DNA from 3 places in the Streptomyces sp. NBC_01591 genome. Region 3 is predicted to be linked to each of the others. Evidence: riboswitches for the same ligand, from Rfam matches in the RefSeq annotation. Region 3 holds a riboswitch; each other region holds the start of a gene.
What was found. A riboswitch is a leader RNA that binds a small molecule or an ion and turns the genes downstream of it on or off. The one in region 3 is predicted to bind cyclic di-AMP.

Region 1 (4,942 bases), 4.8 Mb from region 3:
CAAGTACGCCATCGAGGAGGCGTACGAACTCGTCGAGGCGATCGAGGACGGCGACCGCGACGAACTGCGCGAGGAACTCGGCGACGTACTTCTCCAGGTCGTCTTCCACGCCAGGATCGCCGAGGAGGACGGGGAGGAACCGTTCTCCGTCGACGACGTGGCCGCGACCCTCGTCGAGAAGCTGATCCACCGCCACCCGCACGTCTTCGGCGACGAGAGCGCCGAGACCCCGGAGGACGTGCACGCGCACTGGCTGCGGACCAAGGCCATCGAGAAGCAGCGCGAGTCGGTCACCGACGGAGTCCCGCTCGGCCAGCCCGGCCTGGCGCTGGCGGCGAAGCTGGCCGGCCGGGTCCGTACCGCGGGGCTCGAAGTGCCGCTCCCCACCGGCGACGGCATCGGCTACGAGCTCCTCGCCCTCGCCGTACGCGCCGAGCAGGACGGCATCGACCCCGAGGCCGCACTGAGGGCCGCGGGCCGTGCCTACCGGGACGCCATCAGGGCGGCGGAGGGCACCGGATAACGTCGGGGGGTGAACCACAGCCCCGCCGACCAGCCCGCCGACCGCCCCGCCGATCAGCCCGCCGCCTGCCCCGTCGGCGCACCCGAACTCTTCACGTGGGAGTTCGCCACCGACCCGTACCCGGCGTACGCCTGGCTGCGCGAGCACAGCCCCGTGCACCGGACCGCGCTGCCCAGCGGCGTCGAGGCCTGGCTGGTGACCCGGTACGCGGACGCGCGGCAGGCGCTCGCCGACACCCGGCTCTCCAAGAACCCGGCGCACCACGCCGAGCCGGCGCACGCCAAGGGGAAGACGGGCATCCCGGGCGAGCGCAAGGCGGAGCTGATGACGCATCTGCTGAACATCGACCCGCCGGACCACACCCGGCTGCGCCGCCTCGTCTCCAAGGCGTTCACCCCGCGCCGGGTCGCCGAGTTCGCACCGCGCGTACAGGAACTGACGGACCGCCTCATCGACGGCTTCATCGCGGAGGGGAAGGCGGACCTCATCCACGACTTCGCCTTCCCGCTCCCCATCTACGCGATCTGTGATCTGCTCGGCGTCCCGCGCGAGGACCAGGACGACTTCCGGGACTGGGCGGGCATGATGATCCGCCACGGTGGCGGCCCGCGCGGCGGGGTGGCCAGGTCGGTCAAGAAGATGCGCGGGTACCTCGCCGAACTGATCCACCGCAAGCGGGAGAACCCGGGGGACGATCTGATCTCCGGGCTGATCCGGGCCAGCGACCACGGCGAGCACCTCACCGAGAACGAGGCCGCGGCCATGGCCTTCATCCTGCTCTTCGCCGGATTCGAGACGACGGTCAATCTCATCGGCAACGGGGTCTACGCCCTGCTGCGCAACCCCGGTCAGCGCGAACGGCTGCAGCTCTCCCTCGACTCGGGGGAGAGCGGGCTGCTGGAGACCGGCATCGAGGAACTGCTGCGGTACGACGGCCCGGTGGAGCTGGCCACCTGGCGGTTCGCCACCGAGCCGCTGACGCTCGGCGGACAGGACATCGCGGCCGGGGACCCCGTACTCGTGGTGCTCGCCGCCGCCGACCGCGACCCGGAACGCTTCGAAAACCCCGACACGCTCGACCTCGCACGGCGTGACAATCAGCACCTCGGATACGGGCACGGCATCCACTACTGCCTGGGAGCGCCGCTCGCCAGACTGGAGGGACAGACCGCGCTCGCCACGCTTCTGAACCGCCTTCCGGACCTGCGGCTTGCGGTGAAACCTACCGATTTGCGGTGGCGTGGCGGGCTCATCATGCGTGGACTTCGCACGCTCCCCGTGGAGTTCACACCGGGGCCCGCCCGCGCAGAAAATGACACTCCGTCAACTCTGTGACTTTCACGTGATCCGCGCTGCATCGACTTGTGACACGCGTTCGAGTCCCGCTAGGTTCACCGTTCGACTCACCAGTCGCACGTCAGTCACACGGAAGGCAACCCCATGGGCTCCGCGAACGGCAGACACCGTCGCCCCCGTCAGGCACCCGCCATCGTCGTCGCCGCGGGCGTGACCGGATCGGCCATCGCCATCCCGCTGCTCGGCGCCTCCGGTGCGCACGCGGCCGACGCCACGACCTGGGACCGGGTGGCCGAGTGCGAGAGCGGCGGCATGTGGAGCGCCGACCTCGGCAACGGCTACTACGGCGGTCTGCAGTTCTCGCAGGAGACCTGGAAGGCGTACGGCGGTGAGGCGTACGCGGAGCGCGCCGACCTCGCCAGCCGGGCGCAGCAGATAGCGGTGGCCGAGAAGGTCCTGGACGACCGGGGCCCGCAGGCCTGGCCCAGCTGCGCGGTCATCTCCGGCCTCGCGGTGGACGGGACGCTGCCGGGGGTCGACCCGGGTTCCGTCCCCGCCGACGACCCGACCGGGAGCGCGAAGCCGGCTGACGACGCGTCGACGGACCCGTCGAGCGACGCCGTACCGTCCGAGAGCGCCTCGGACGGTACGGGCGCCGTGGACGGTGCGGACGGCCCGGACGGGGCCGACAAGCCGTCAGGGAAGGCCTCGCCGTCCCCGAAGTCCTCGGCCTCGACCACCCCGTCCTCCGGTGCGCCCTCGGAGGCGCCCTCCGACGCACCCCGTGACGCGTCCGATTCGCCCGACTCGTCCGGTGATGTGGGCGGCAAGCATCGTGGCACGCCGGCCGCCGAGGGGAATCGCGACACGGGCGGCGGCAACCGTGAGTCGGGCCGTCACGCCTCCCGCGGGGGCAACGGCGCCCGCGACACGGCCGAGCCGGTGGCTGACGGCGCGTACACCGTCCGGCCCGGCGACAACCTCTGGTCGATTGCTGATGCACAGAAGGTTCCCGGTGGCTGGCCCGCGCTCTACGAGGCCAACAAGGGTGCCGTCGGCTCCGACCCGGACCTCGTCCTCCCTGGCCAGAGCCTCGATCTCGATGTGAAGGTCAAGTGAGGGTGGTCTGATAATCGACTAAAAACGCCCCAAAAACTGGGCCAGTTCAGGGACCTATGTCCGCTTATGCGTAAGTGAGACATGGGTCTCTTTGCGTCAACTGGCGTGTCGCGCCTGGGGAGCCCTTCCGCATCACGTCCCACCTGCGGAAACGACAGTTCTTCAGATGCAAGTACGGGTTGATTGTCCGATGTGTCCATCTTTGAATGTGGGGGTTGCGTATGTTTACGGTCGGAACCGCTCGCACCGCGGGCCCCGTCGACCGTCACGCCGAATCCTGCCGTCGGTCGAAGGGAACAGACGCGTAAAGCGCCGTAGGCAGGAGCGGGGGACCCAGGTAAGCGCCGGGCCCGATCGTCGAAAGACGCATCAGGACCGGCTTGGGGTGAAGTCGCGTGCTAGGACGTGCGACCGGGCAACTCACTTGGCCCGAACCCGACAGCTCACCTCGCAGGCGTCGGTGAGGAGAAGTTCCATGCTGCTTTCCAGCAAGGGCAAGCACCGCCGCCCGTCCAAGGCCGTCCGTATCGCCACGCTCGCCGGTGTCGCCGGTGCCGCTGTCGCCGTGCCCCTGATGGGTGCGACCAGCGCCTCCGCCGCCTCCGTCGCCACCTGGGACGCCGTCGCCCAGTGCGAGTCCGGTGGCAACTGGTCCATCAACACCGGCAACGGCTACTACGGCGGTCTGCAGTTCTCGCAGTCCAGCTGGGCCGCCGCCGGCGGTACGCAGTACGCCGCCCGTGCCGACCTGGCCACCAAGGCCCAGCAGATCGCCACCGCCGAGAAGCTCCTCGACATGCAGGGCCCGGGTGCCTGGGCCTGCGCCGGTGCCGGTGGCCTGACCAACGACGGTGTCGACCCGGGCGTCGACGCCGGCTCCTCCTCGAACTCCACCGCGAGCTCCGGCGCCACCGAGCAGCAGAGTGCCCCGGCTGCCCCGAAGCAGCAGTCGCAGCCGACCCAGCAGGCCCAGCCGAAGCAGAGCGAGCGCACCGAGGCCCCCGCCGCCTCCCGCTCGGAGCGCTCCGCCACCCCGCAGGCCGAGTCGAAGAAGACCGTCACCACCCCGACCGGCGAGAAGGTCAAGAAGGGCGATGGTGAGTACAAGGTCGTCTCCGGCGACTCGCTGAGCGAGATCGCGGCCGACCACAAGGTCGAGGGCGGCTGGCAGCAGCTGTTCGAGCTGAACAAGGACATCGTCAAGGACGCCGACCTGATCTACCCGGGTCAGCAGCTGCACCTGACGAAGTAGTCGCGGCTCTCTCCTCCCCGAGTGCCCCGGCCCGGCGCGCATTCCCCCGTACGCGCCGGGCCGGGGTTCTGCCGTTTCCGCTCGGGGGAGCGCCGGATCGTTCAACTGTTGTAGTTACCGGCCAGTAAATTTCTGGCTGTTTGCCCGGCAATGTGCGCCCTTGGGTCCTTTTTCGTCCCAGGGGACGGGCGGTCGTCGGGCTGAGCGGGCCGGGCCGGTTAGGCTCTTGTCGCAAGGCCAAAGTGACCCTGCACAACCAGCGTCATATCCCAGAAGGAGATGCCTCGTGCCGTCCATCGACGTCGTCGTAGCCCGGGAAATCCTCGACTCCCGAGGTAACCCCACGGTCGAGGTAGAGGTCGGCCTCGACGACGGCAGCACGGGCCGTGCTGCCGTTCCGTCCGGCGCCTCCACCGGCGCGTTCGAGGCCATCGAGCTTCGCGACGGTGACCCCAACCGCTACCAGGGCAAGGGCGTCGAGAAGGCCGTCCTCGCCGTGATCGAGCAGATCGGCCCGGAGCTCGTCGGCTACGACGCCACCGAGCAGCGGCTGATCGACCAGGCGATGTTCGACCTGGACGCCACCGAGAACAAGGGCTCGCTCGGCGCCAACGCCATCCTCGGCGTCTCGCTGGCCGTCGCCCACGCCGCCTCCGAGGCCTCGGACCTGCCGCTGTTCCGCTACCTCGGCGGCCCGAACGCGCACCTGCTGCCCGTTCCGATGATGAACATCCTCAACGGCGGTTCGCACG
Region 2 (4,942 bases), 7.0 Mb from region 3:
TGCGGCGGACTGCTCCCGTCAGCTGACCGGAACCCGGTGCAGGCCGGCGACGAACGAGTTCCAGGCCGCCGCGGAGAACCGCAGCGGTGGCCTGGACACATCCTTGGAGTCCCGCACGGCCAGCCGCCCGTCACCGAACGGTGCGGTCTCCACACAGTTGTTCATACCCGTGCTGCGGCTGCTGCGCCGCCACCGTAAGCCGTGCTGTGCGAGGCAATCCGACATGAGGCCCCCTTGGGCGGTCCGGGGTCACTGACCGTCGCGGTCGATCGCGGCGATGAGGTCCAACGAGTGCTCCGGCGACAGCGCGTGTGCCTGCATCGTGCGGAAGGCCGAGCTGTACGCCTCAAGGTCTTCTTTCCGCTCCAGGTAGAGGCTACTCGTCAAATGGTCGAGAACGACCACATCCAGATCAGAAGTGCTCGGAAATGAGAAGATAACGAAAGGTCCGGTGAGGCCGGCATAGCCACCCACCGAGAACGGCAGCAACTGGAGCTGCACATGAGGAAGTTGAGCCACACGAGTCAGATGACGCAACTGCTCCCGCATCACCCGGCACCCGCCGACCTCGCGCCGCAGCACCGCCTCGTCGAGCACCGCGCTCAGCCGCAGCGGCGGATCCGTCCGCAACACCCCCTGCCGGGCGAGCCGCACCTCCACCAGTGAGTCCAGCTGGCCGGCGGGCAGCCCGTCCAGCGACGCCCGGGTCACCGCCCGCGCGTAATCGGCCGTCTGCAGGAGCCCCGGCACCACCGAGGTCTCCAGCGTGCGCGCGGTCCGCGCCTGGGACTCCAGACTGATGAAGTCGCGGTACTGGGGCGGGATCAGACCGCGATAGGCGTGCCACCACCCGGTGCCGCCACCGCCCGCCGAACCCGCCAGCGTGGCCAGGAGATCCCGCAACTGGGCGTCGTCCACGCCGTACGCGTCGAGCAGCCGGGTCACATCGGCGGGTTGCACCCCGCTCACCCCGGTCTCGATCCGGCTCACCTTCGACTGGTGCCACCCGAGCATCCGCGCCGCGTCCCGACTGGTCAGTCCCGACACATGGCGCAGACTCCGGAGTTCCTCCCCGAGCTTGCGGCGTCGAACCGCAGGGCCGTGCTGCATCTACGGCCTCCCTCCCTCTTCTGCCGAGCGGACAGTGTGCCGCCCACAGACGGTTTCGCGTGGCAGGGTTCACCGCATTGAGCGACAGATATATGCATATCTTGGTGGATCGCCGTCACAGAGGGCAGCATCAATGGCAATCTGGCCCGAAGCGCAACCCAGACCGATCGCGGGTCGGTCCGGGTGGGAAAGGGACGGCTCGCCATGGCAGACCATCAAGAAGCACACCTCACTCTGCCGAGCGATCCGGTCTCGGTCTCGGCAGCCCGCAGGTACGTGGCCAAGGTGCTCACCGAATGGGGCCTGGCCACCGACACCGACTTCGCCGACAGCATCCAGCTCATCGTCTCGGAGCTCGCGACCAACGCCGTACAGCACACCTTCGGGCAGTCGCCCACCTTCACCGTGGACCTCCGGCTGGAGCGGGAGGAGCAACTGCTTCTCGGGGTGACGGACAGTCACCCCCGCTGGCCCAGGCGACTGCCCGCCGCCGTTCAGCAGGACAACGGACGCGGCATGGTGATCATCCGCTGTCTGGCCAAGGAGTGCGGGGGCCGGCTCACCGTCACCCCCACCGCCGACGGCGGCAAGACGGTGTGGATCGCGCTTCCGTGGAGCATCCCCGTGCAGAGCTGACCAGCGCGTTCCGGTGGCCGCCCGCCCGCGCGGTCACCCGGCTTCGCCGCCCGGCCGCTGCGCCGACGCCGACCGCCCGAACCCACTGCGCAACAGGGCCTGGAACGTCGCCGCGGCGGCGCTCGCCCGGTCACCGCGGTGCACCACCGAGATCGTCCGCCGGAAGGAAGCGGGATCCAGCCGCCGTACCGACAGCGGCGTCGGCGACATCGCGGCGACCATCTCCGGGACGACCGCCATCCCGATACCCGCACTGACCAGGGCGCACACCAGTGCGTAGCCGGGCGACTCGCAGACCACGGCGGGTGTCGCCCCGGCCTCGGCCAGCGCCTGCTCGACCCCACGGCGCGGCGGATGCGTCGGCGCGCTGCTGATCAGCGGCCGTCCCGCCAGCTCCGTCACCGGCAGTCTCCCGCTGCCTTCGGACAGCATCTGACCGACCGCCGTGATGAGGACCAGCTCCTCGACCAGCAGCGGTTCGGCGAAGACCCCGGCGGGCCAGGCCACGGCGGCAGTCGGCTCGTACACATGAGTCAGCGCCAGATCGACCTCGCCCGCGGCCACCGCGGCGACGCCCTGGGGCGGTTCGTACTCGGTCACCGCCAGCTCTACATCCGGGTGGGCGCGCCGGAAGGCGCTCAGCACCGGCGGCAGCAGATGCATGCCGGCCGTGGTGAACGTGCCGACCCGCAGACGTCCGCCGGAGAGCCCGGAGAGGCGGGCCAGCTCATGGCGTGCCTGGTCCATCTCGTCGAGGGCGCGCCGGGCGCGTCCGGCCAGCAGCTCGCCCGCGGCTGTGAGCCGGGCCCCTGCTGCTCGCGACGATCGTCGTGGCGCTGGCGCTGGCGCTGGTCTGGTTCCCCGCCGTGGCGCTCCTCGTGGACCGGCTGGGCCGGTGGCTGCGCCGGCCGCGTACCGCGCGCGCCATCGAGGGCGGCAGCGGCGCGGCGCTCGCCGCGTTGGGCCTGATGCTGGTGACCGGTCCCCTGCTGCACTGAGCGCGGAAGGGGCCAGCGGCCGGGGCAGCAGGGCCTGTCCGGCGGAGCAGGGCCGGGGACGCGGCCTCGATCCGCCGACGGGCCCCGCCTCAGCGGACCCGCCCGTAATAGACGCTCTTGGTCCAGATCCTCTCCAGCCGGACCACCGCGCCGGTCCTCGGCGAGTGCCAGATCTTGCCCTTACCGGCGTAGATCCCCACGTGGTAGACGCTGCGGCCATAATGGAAGAAGACCAGGTCGCCGCGTTTCCTGTGCGAGGCCGAGACATGGCGGGTCCGGTTGTACTGCTGCTGGGCCGTGCGGGGGAGCTTCTTGCCCGCCTTTTTGAACGAATAGAGCGTCAGCCCCGAGCAGTCGAAGCGGTTGGGGCCGGTGGCCCCCCATCTGTACGGCGAGCCCTTCTTCGAGGCCGCGATGTTGAGCGCCTTCATCGACAGAGTCGCCGCCTGGGCATCCGTCGTGGCGCCCGGGACGAACATGGTGCCGCCGACGGCGGCGAGCGTCAGAACCGAGGCCGTACCGGCCCGGACGAGCAGAGACGGGACATGAACCTGCGCAGTCATGCGCAACCCTTCGTCAGCCGCCTGTGAAGGATGACCTGTCGGGTTCGGGCTGGCGAAGTTGCCCGGCCGCGTGCGGCGGCTTCACCCCGAGGGTCGACCGGTGTTCAGGTCGACCCGTGGTGCTCGGGTCCTCCACTCCTGCCGATCCACTTATGTCGACCAGGCATCCGGGCGGCGGCAGGACTCGGCGTCCGCCCGGACCGCCCCGCCGCGGTGGCGGGGGCTTGTCGTCCCAGGGATCTTGACTCACCGACTGCCGGATTTCCGAGCTGAAACAGGGATATGTGAGGCTCCTCACGACTGATCCGTTCGGGTGGACATGATGATTTTCGACGCTCCGCCGGTGATTCGGGCCGCTTCCGTACCAGGGGCGGAAGGGTGGATTCCGCCCACTGTCCACGCGGAAAACGCAAATTGAGCCATCCCTCGTGAGGGGGACTCCCTACGCCGAACGAGCGAGGATTTTCCATGGACGCGTCGGGCGTGTCGGGTACGGGAGTTGGGTGAAGGCCGCCGGATGCCGGGACGAAGGGAGTTGGCCGAACCCAGCCGTGCGCGCGGAGCGCGGAAGTCGGTCAACTCGCCGGAGCGGGGGGTACGGTGACGCGTCCGGCCCGCCGTTCCCCGTCCAGTACGCGCAGCGCCCGGGCGAGTGTGGCGGCGTGGATCCGTGCCTCGCCGCGCTCGTGCATCAACGCGAGGGCGTCCCGCAGTGCCCCTGCCTGCGAGACAAGGGCCTGTGCGGCGCGCAGCGCGCCGTAGGTGTCGCTGCCACGGGCCGGGTTGATCCGGCCGACCTGGTCGAGGACTTCGAGGTAGCGGTCGATGAACTCCCCCTCGGCGCACGTCAGTGCGGGAAGCGGCGGGAACTCCGGCGGCTGCATCGGGTGTTCACCTCGCGCCGTGCGGGGGGAGTGAGGAATTCCGGTTCTCCAGGACGTGGTCCACCAGTCCGTACGCCTTGGCACCCGCCGCGTCGAGAATGAGGTCGCGTTCGGTGTCGTCGGCGATCTGCTCGGCGTCGCGGCCCGTGTGACGGGCCAACAGGGCGATGAGCATCCTGCGGACCCGTTCCAGTTCCTGCGCTTCGATCTCCAGATCGGACGGTTGGCCCTGCACCGGCTCGGTGAGCTCGGGCTGCCGCACGACGACCCTCGCGCCGGGCAGTGCGTGCCGCCGGCCGGGAGCGCCCGCGGCGAGCAGCGCGGAGGCGCAGGAACCGGCCTGGCCGAGGCAGTAGGTCTCCACCTCGCAGGCGAGGTACTGCATCGTGTCGTAGATCGCGGCCATGGCCCCGAACGAGCCGCCGGGGGAGTTGATGTAGAGCGATACGGGCCGGTCCGGGGCGTCGTGTTCCAGGTACATGAACTGCGCGATCAGATCGGTGGCCGCGGTGTCGTCCACCGGGGTGCCGAGGAAGACGATCCGCTCGGCGAGCAGCTTGGAGTACGGGTCGAGGGTGCGGCTCCCGTTGGTGGTGCGCTCGGTGAACTCGGGCAGTACGTGACGGGCGGTGGGACGGAACAGCATGGCGATGCCTCTCCTGCGGGGTCTGCACGGGGGTCTGCAAGCTTCCGTAAAAAATGTACAGGACGTACAGAAGGTTATGATGGGAGCGCGATCCTGGTGATCCAC
Region 3 (4,942 bases):
CGGACCGTGGGGCCCGGGGTGCGGTCGATGTGCGAGGCCCACGGGTCGCGCTTCCTCGGGCTTGGTGTCAGCCTGGAGTCATGGCTTGGGCGTCGTGGACGACTTGCGGTGTGTTCTCCGGGCGCGGTGGCGTGCTCACGGACGAGGTCGGTGTCCTGTCCGGGGACCTGACCGTGCACACGACTTGGGCGGACGACATGGCCCAGGTCACTGTGCAGTACACCGGTGCGATCGACTGGTTCACCATGTCGGGCAGTCCCGTACGGTGCCGTTCGGAGGAGGACAGCCGTCACCTGCACGACGCGGTGGTGCAGGCGGTCCGGGACGGGGAGGCGGCCACCGTACCCGCGCTGCCTCGCCCCGAACCGGAGCAGGCGGCGGAACCCGCCCAGGAGTGACGATCACGCGGCGGACGTCCAGGAGCGACGATCACGTCGGTGGACGTCCAGAAGGCACGACCACATCGGCGGCCCGAGCGGGGGCGGCCGGTGTCACTCCCGGGCCGAAGCCTCGCGATCCCCGCCGGAGTCGCGGAGCGCCGCGGCGACCAGCCCCGCGATCTCGCCCCTCGGCACTCCCCCGCCGCCCACCAGCCGGTCGAACACCAGGCCGTCCACACAGGCCAGCAGTGTGAGCGTGCGCCCCTCGGCGTCGGCCACGCCCTGCGCGCCCAGGAACGCCCGCACGGCTTCACGCGCCGCGTTCTCGCGCGGCACAAGAATCTCGCGCAGCTCCGGGTGGCGCACGCTCTCGACGGCGCACGCGTAGCGGGCGAGTGACCGCCGCCGCCCCACCCCGGTGAGCCGCCGCTCGACGAAGCCGGCGAGCCCGTCCGTCAGTTCGTCGGCGTCGCGCGGCGTCGCCGCCTGGTCGCTGGCCGCCTGCAGTTCCGCCTGGTCGTGCGCGACGAGTCGTCGGACGAGCGCGGTGAGCAGCGCCTGACGGGTGCGGAAGTACGCCGAGGTGGTGCCCGGAGGCAGGCCCGCAGCCCGGTCCACGGCCCGGTGGGTCAGGCCCCGCATCCCCGCCTCGGCCAGCACGCCGATGGCGGCATCGGCAAGGACGGTCCGTCGATCAGTGGTCATCACCCCTTTCTACACCTGTAGAGACGGCGTAGTACGCTCCTTCTACAGGTGTAGAAGGCCGTGGCAGGGCACGAGAGGGGACCCGGCATGGGCAACAGCGCGGTGGTTGTCGGCGGAGGCATCGGCGGGCTGGCCGCCGCGATCGGGCTGCGCCGCATCGGCTGGGAGGCGACGGTCGTCGAACGCGCCCACACCCTCGACGACGCGGGCGCGGGCATCTCGCTGCACGCGAACGGTATGCGCGCGCTGGATGCCCTCGGTGTCGGCGCGGGAGTGCGCGCGGCCGCGCGGCCCCAGTACACCGGTGGCACCCGCACCCCGGACGGACGCCTGCTGGCACGTATGGACGGAGCCGCGCTGGAGCGCGAGCTGGGGACCCCGATCGTGGGCATCCCCCGGGCCACGCTGCACCGGTTGCTGCGCGAGGCGCTGCCGCCCGGATCCCTGGTCATCGGGGCCGAGGTGACGTCCGTCGACCGATCCGACGCCTCGCGGGTGCGCCTCACCGCCGGTGACACTCTCCGCGACGCGGATCTGGTCGTGGCCGCCGACGGGATCAGCAGCCGGTTGCGCTCCCAGCTCTTCCCGGGGCACCCCGGTCCGGCCTACAGCGGCTCGACGGTGCTGCGCGCCATCACCGAGTCCCCGGTCGACCTGCGGACCGACTTCGAGCTCACCTGGGGACCGGGGGCCGAGTTCGGTCACATCGCCTTCTCGGACGGCCGGGCAGAGTGGCACGCGGTGCTCAACGCTCCCGCCGGTGTGCGCCATCCGGACCCGCTCGCCGAGGTCCGCCGCCGGTTCGGCGGCTGGCACGACCCCATTCCCGCCCTGCTGGCGGCGACCCGGCCCGATGCCGTCCTGCACCGTGACGTCAACGAGCTGGTCGCCCCGCTCCCTTCCTACGCGGTGGGCCGGGTCGCCCTGCTCGGCGATGCCGCCCACGCCATGACCCCGAATCTCGGCCAGGGGGCCTGCCAGGCACTGGAGGACGCGGCGACGCTGGCCGCCGCGCTCGCCACCGAACCCACCGTCGAGTCGGCGCTCAGCCGCTACGACGCCGAGCGCCGGCCCCGCAGCCAGTCGGTCGCCCGGGCCGCTCGGCAGGCCGGCCGGATGGGCCAGCAGCTGTCCCGTCCGGCGGCCGTCGCCCTGCGCAATACAGCGCTGCGGCTCGCACCGTCCCGCGTCACCGTCCGCACGATCCTGCGCCACGCCGACTGGACGCCCCCGCGGCTGGGCTGACCGCGGGGGCGACGGCCGGGCGGCGGCGCCGTACGTCAGTAGGCTCCGAAGACGTTGTCGATGGAGCCGTACTTGGCGGCCGCGTAGTTGCACGCTGCCGTGATGTTGGCGACGGGGTCGTAGCTGTCCATCGCGGTACCGGGCACGTGGTAGGCCCGGAACGTCGGATCGATGACCTGGAGGAGCCCCTTGGACGGCGTCCCGGCGGCGGCGTTCGAGTCCCAGTTGTTGATGGCCAGGGGGTTGCCGGAGGACTCGCGCATGATGTTGCGGTGGATGCTGGCGTAGCTGCCGGGGATGCCGTGCTTGGCCATGACGGCCAGCGACTCCTTGATCCAGCCGTCCAGATCGTTCGTGTACGTCGCGGACTGCGCGGCCGGGGCGGCGGCGCTGACGGACTGCGCCGGCGCCGCCGAGGCGGTGTGGGCACCGATCAGCGGCAGCATGAGGGCGGCTGCGCCCGTGCCCACGGCGATGAAACCCCGGGTCAGCGAGGTGGACTTACGACGACGGTACGTACCCGTTGAGGGCATGATGGATTCCTCTCCGTCGCCTGCGAGGTGAGCTGTCGGGTTCAGGCTGGAGATGCCTGGCCGCACATGGGCGCGACTTCACCCCGAGCCGTTCCGGATACCGGGATCGGCGGCTTACCTGGGTTCCCCGCTCCTGCCGTACACGAGTGGGTCGGATTGCCGGACGGCGGCAGGATTCGGCGTTCCGTCCGGATTGACGGTGACCGTAGGCGAGGAGACACGAAAGGGACAAGCCCCCAATTTTCGAATGCAATTCACCCACAAGATCAAGGCACGGGAATTTCGGTAATCCACCTCACACCGCGCGTCCCCTTTTCCTTGCCCGGAAAGGGAACCGACTCGCGCGACTCGCCGTCCAGGGCGCCGAACGTGACTCGCGCCACAAATACCCAAAAGGTGCATTTCGCGCCATGATTAAAAGCGATATTGGTGGCGAATGATCCTTTTATTAACCAAAAGATCAATTCGGGTGAATAACTCATACCGGACAGATGCCTCGCCGTGCGGGTCTCGCGCCCCCGACGCCCACCCGGCACCGGGAGGCATTGCCTTTCCCCCTCCCTGTCGTTATGGTTTCCATGTCCTGTTGTCTCCGATAGAGGTGGACGTTGCGCATCTGAGGTTCGCGAACATCGCGCCGTACGGCTCCGCCCGTACGCCCGTCACGCTGTAGCAGTGCTCCGCACTGCCCGTGACCCCGCGTGGATGCGACCTCGGTGCATGAGCCGTCCCTCGATCTTCTGGACCGCCACACCTCTGCCCCTGCCCGGTCGCTGCGTGGTGCTCGCATACGAGGCCCCCATTCACCACGTTTGCGACTGCGAGGAACACCATGGCGAGACCCACCACCCCCGGCGCCTCCCTCACCTGCTCGGCCCTGACCTTCCGGTGGCCGGACGGCACGACCGTCTTCGACGGGCTCTCCCTCAGCATCGGCCGGGGCCGCATCGGTCTCGTCGGCACCAACGGTGCGGGCAAGTCCACCCTGCTCCGACTGCTCGCCGGTCAACTGCGCCCGTCCCAGGGGTCGGTGACCGTCGGCGGCAGCCTCGCCCACCTTCCGCAGAACATCACCCTCGACACAACACTGCGGGTGGACCGGGCCCTGGGCATCGCCGAGCGGCGCGACGCGCTGCGCGCCATCGAGGCCGGCGATGTCGACGAGAAGCACTTCGAGACGATCGGCGACGACTGGGACGTCGAGGAACGGGCCCTGGCGACACTCGGCTCGCTCGGGCTGGGAGGCATTGAACTGGACCGCACCGTCGGCCAGTTGTCCGGCGGTGAGACCGTCCTGCTGCGGCTGGCCGCGCTGCTGCTGGAGCGCCCCGACGTCCTGCTCCTGGACGAGCCCACCAACAACCTCGATGTGTTCGCCCGCCGGAGGCTCTACGAGGCCGTCGACTCCTGGCGCTCGGGCGTACTGGTCGTGGTCAGCCACGACCGCGAACTGCTGGAGCGCGTGGACCGCATCGCCGAACTGCGCACCGGATCCGTGAACTGGTACGGCGGTGGCTGGTCCGCGTACGAGGAGGCCGTGGCCACCGAACAGGAGGCCGCCGGGCGGATGTTGCGGTCCGCCGAGGCCGACGTGCGCCGCCAGAAACGCGAACTGGAGGAGACCCATGTGAAGCTGGCCCGGCGGCAGCGGAACGGCAGGAGGATCGAGGCCGAGGGCAGCCTCCCGAAGATCCTGGCAGGCCGCCGGAAGCGGTCCGCGCAGGAGTCGGCGGGCAAGCTTCGCGGCGTCCACGAGGAACGTCTCAGTGAGGCACGCGAGCGCCGGGAGGAAGCCGCGGACGCGATCCGGGACGATGCCGAGATCCGTGTGAGCCTTCCCCACACGGCGGTGCCCACCGGACGCACGGTGTTGAGCCTGCACGGGTTGCGACCCCGGTTCGGCAGACTGCGCGAGGGCAGCCTCCATGTGCACGGGCCCCAGCGGATCGCGCTCGTCGGTCGCAACGGCGCCGGGAAGACGACGCTGCTGCGCACTCTCACCGGTGAACTGGCCCCGTTGTCCGGCGAGGCCCGGACCTTCGTGCCGGTGCGGTTCCTTCCGCAGCGGCTCGATGTGCT

Region 1: it holds a riboswitch for cyclic di-AMP, as region 3 does, so the genes downstream of both, OG978_RS16625 (transglycosylase family protein) here and OG978_RS38765 (transglycosylase SLT domain-containing protein) in region 3, are expected to answer to the same signal.
Region 2: it holds a riboswitch for cyclic di-AMP, as region 3 does, so the genes downstream of both, OG978_RS06545 (C40 family peptidase) here and OG978_RS38765 (transglycosylase SLT domain-containing protein) in region 3, are expected to answer to the same signal.

Annotation. Positions count from the first base shown of each region.
Region 1 covers NZ_CP109327.1:3,586,207-3,591,148, reverse strand. Annotated here, with positions in the region: gene OG978_RS16640 (nucleoside triphosphate pyrophosphohydrolase) at 1-523, shown strand, start outside; gene OG978_RS16635 (cytochrome P450 family protein) at 533-1,858, shown strand; gene OG978_RS16630 (transglycosylase family protein) at 1,964-2,938, shown strand; cyclic di-AMP (ydaO/yuaA leader) riboswitch at 3,239-3,410, shown strand; gene OG978_RS16625 (transglycosylase family protein) at 3,414-4,190, shown strand; gene eno (phosphopyruvate hydratase) at 4,477-4,942, shown strand, end outside.
Region 2 covers NZ_CP109327.1:1,386,339-1,391,280, reverse strand. Annotated here, with positions in the region: gene OG978_RS06575 (8-amino-7-oxononanoate synthase) at 1-26, shown strand, start outside; gene OG978_RS06570 (DUF397 domain-containing protein) at 19-225, opposite strand; gene OG978_RS06565 (helix-turn-helix domain-containing protein) at 250-1,110, opposite strand; gene OG978_RS06560 (ATP-binding protein) at 1,315-1,746, shown strand; gene OG978_RS06555 (LysR substrate-binding domain-containing protein) at 1,780-2,493, opposite strand; partial or broken gene OG978_RS06550 (LysE family transporter) at 2,556-2,744, shown strand; gene OG978_RS06545 (C40 family peptidase) at 2,834-3,307, opposite strand; cyclic di-AMP (ydaO/yuaA leader) riboswitch at 3,311-3,483, opposite strand; gene OG978_RS06540 (hypothetical protein) at 3,883-4,191, opposite strand; gene OG978_RS06535 (ATP-dependent Clp protease proteolytic subunit) at 4,199-4,834, opposite strand.
Region 3 covers NZ_CP109327.1:8,369,371-8,374,312, reverse strand. Annotated here, with positions in the region: gene OG978_RS38780 (hypothetical protein) at 81-398, shown strand; gene OG978_RS38775 (TetR/AcrR family transcriptional regulator) at 492-1,085, opposite strand; gene OG978_RS38770 (FAD-dependent monooxygenase) at 1,173-2,330, shown strand; gene OG978_RS38765 (transglycosylase SLT domain-containing protein) at 2,366-2,863, opposite strand; cyclic di-AMP (ydaO/yuaA leader) riboswitch at 2,866-3,055, opposite strand; gene OG978_RS38760 (ABC-F family ATP-binding cassette domain-containing protein) at 3,696-4,942, shown strand, end outside.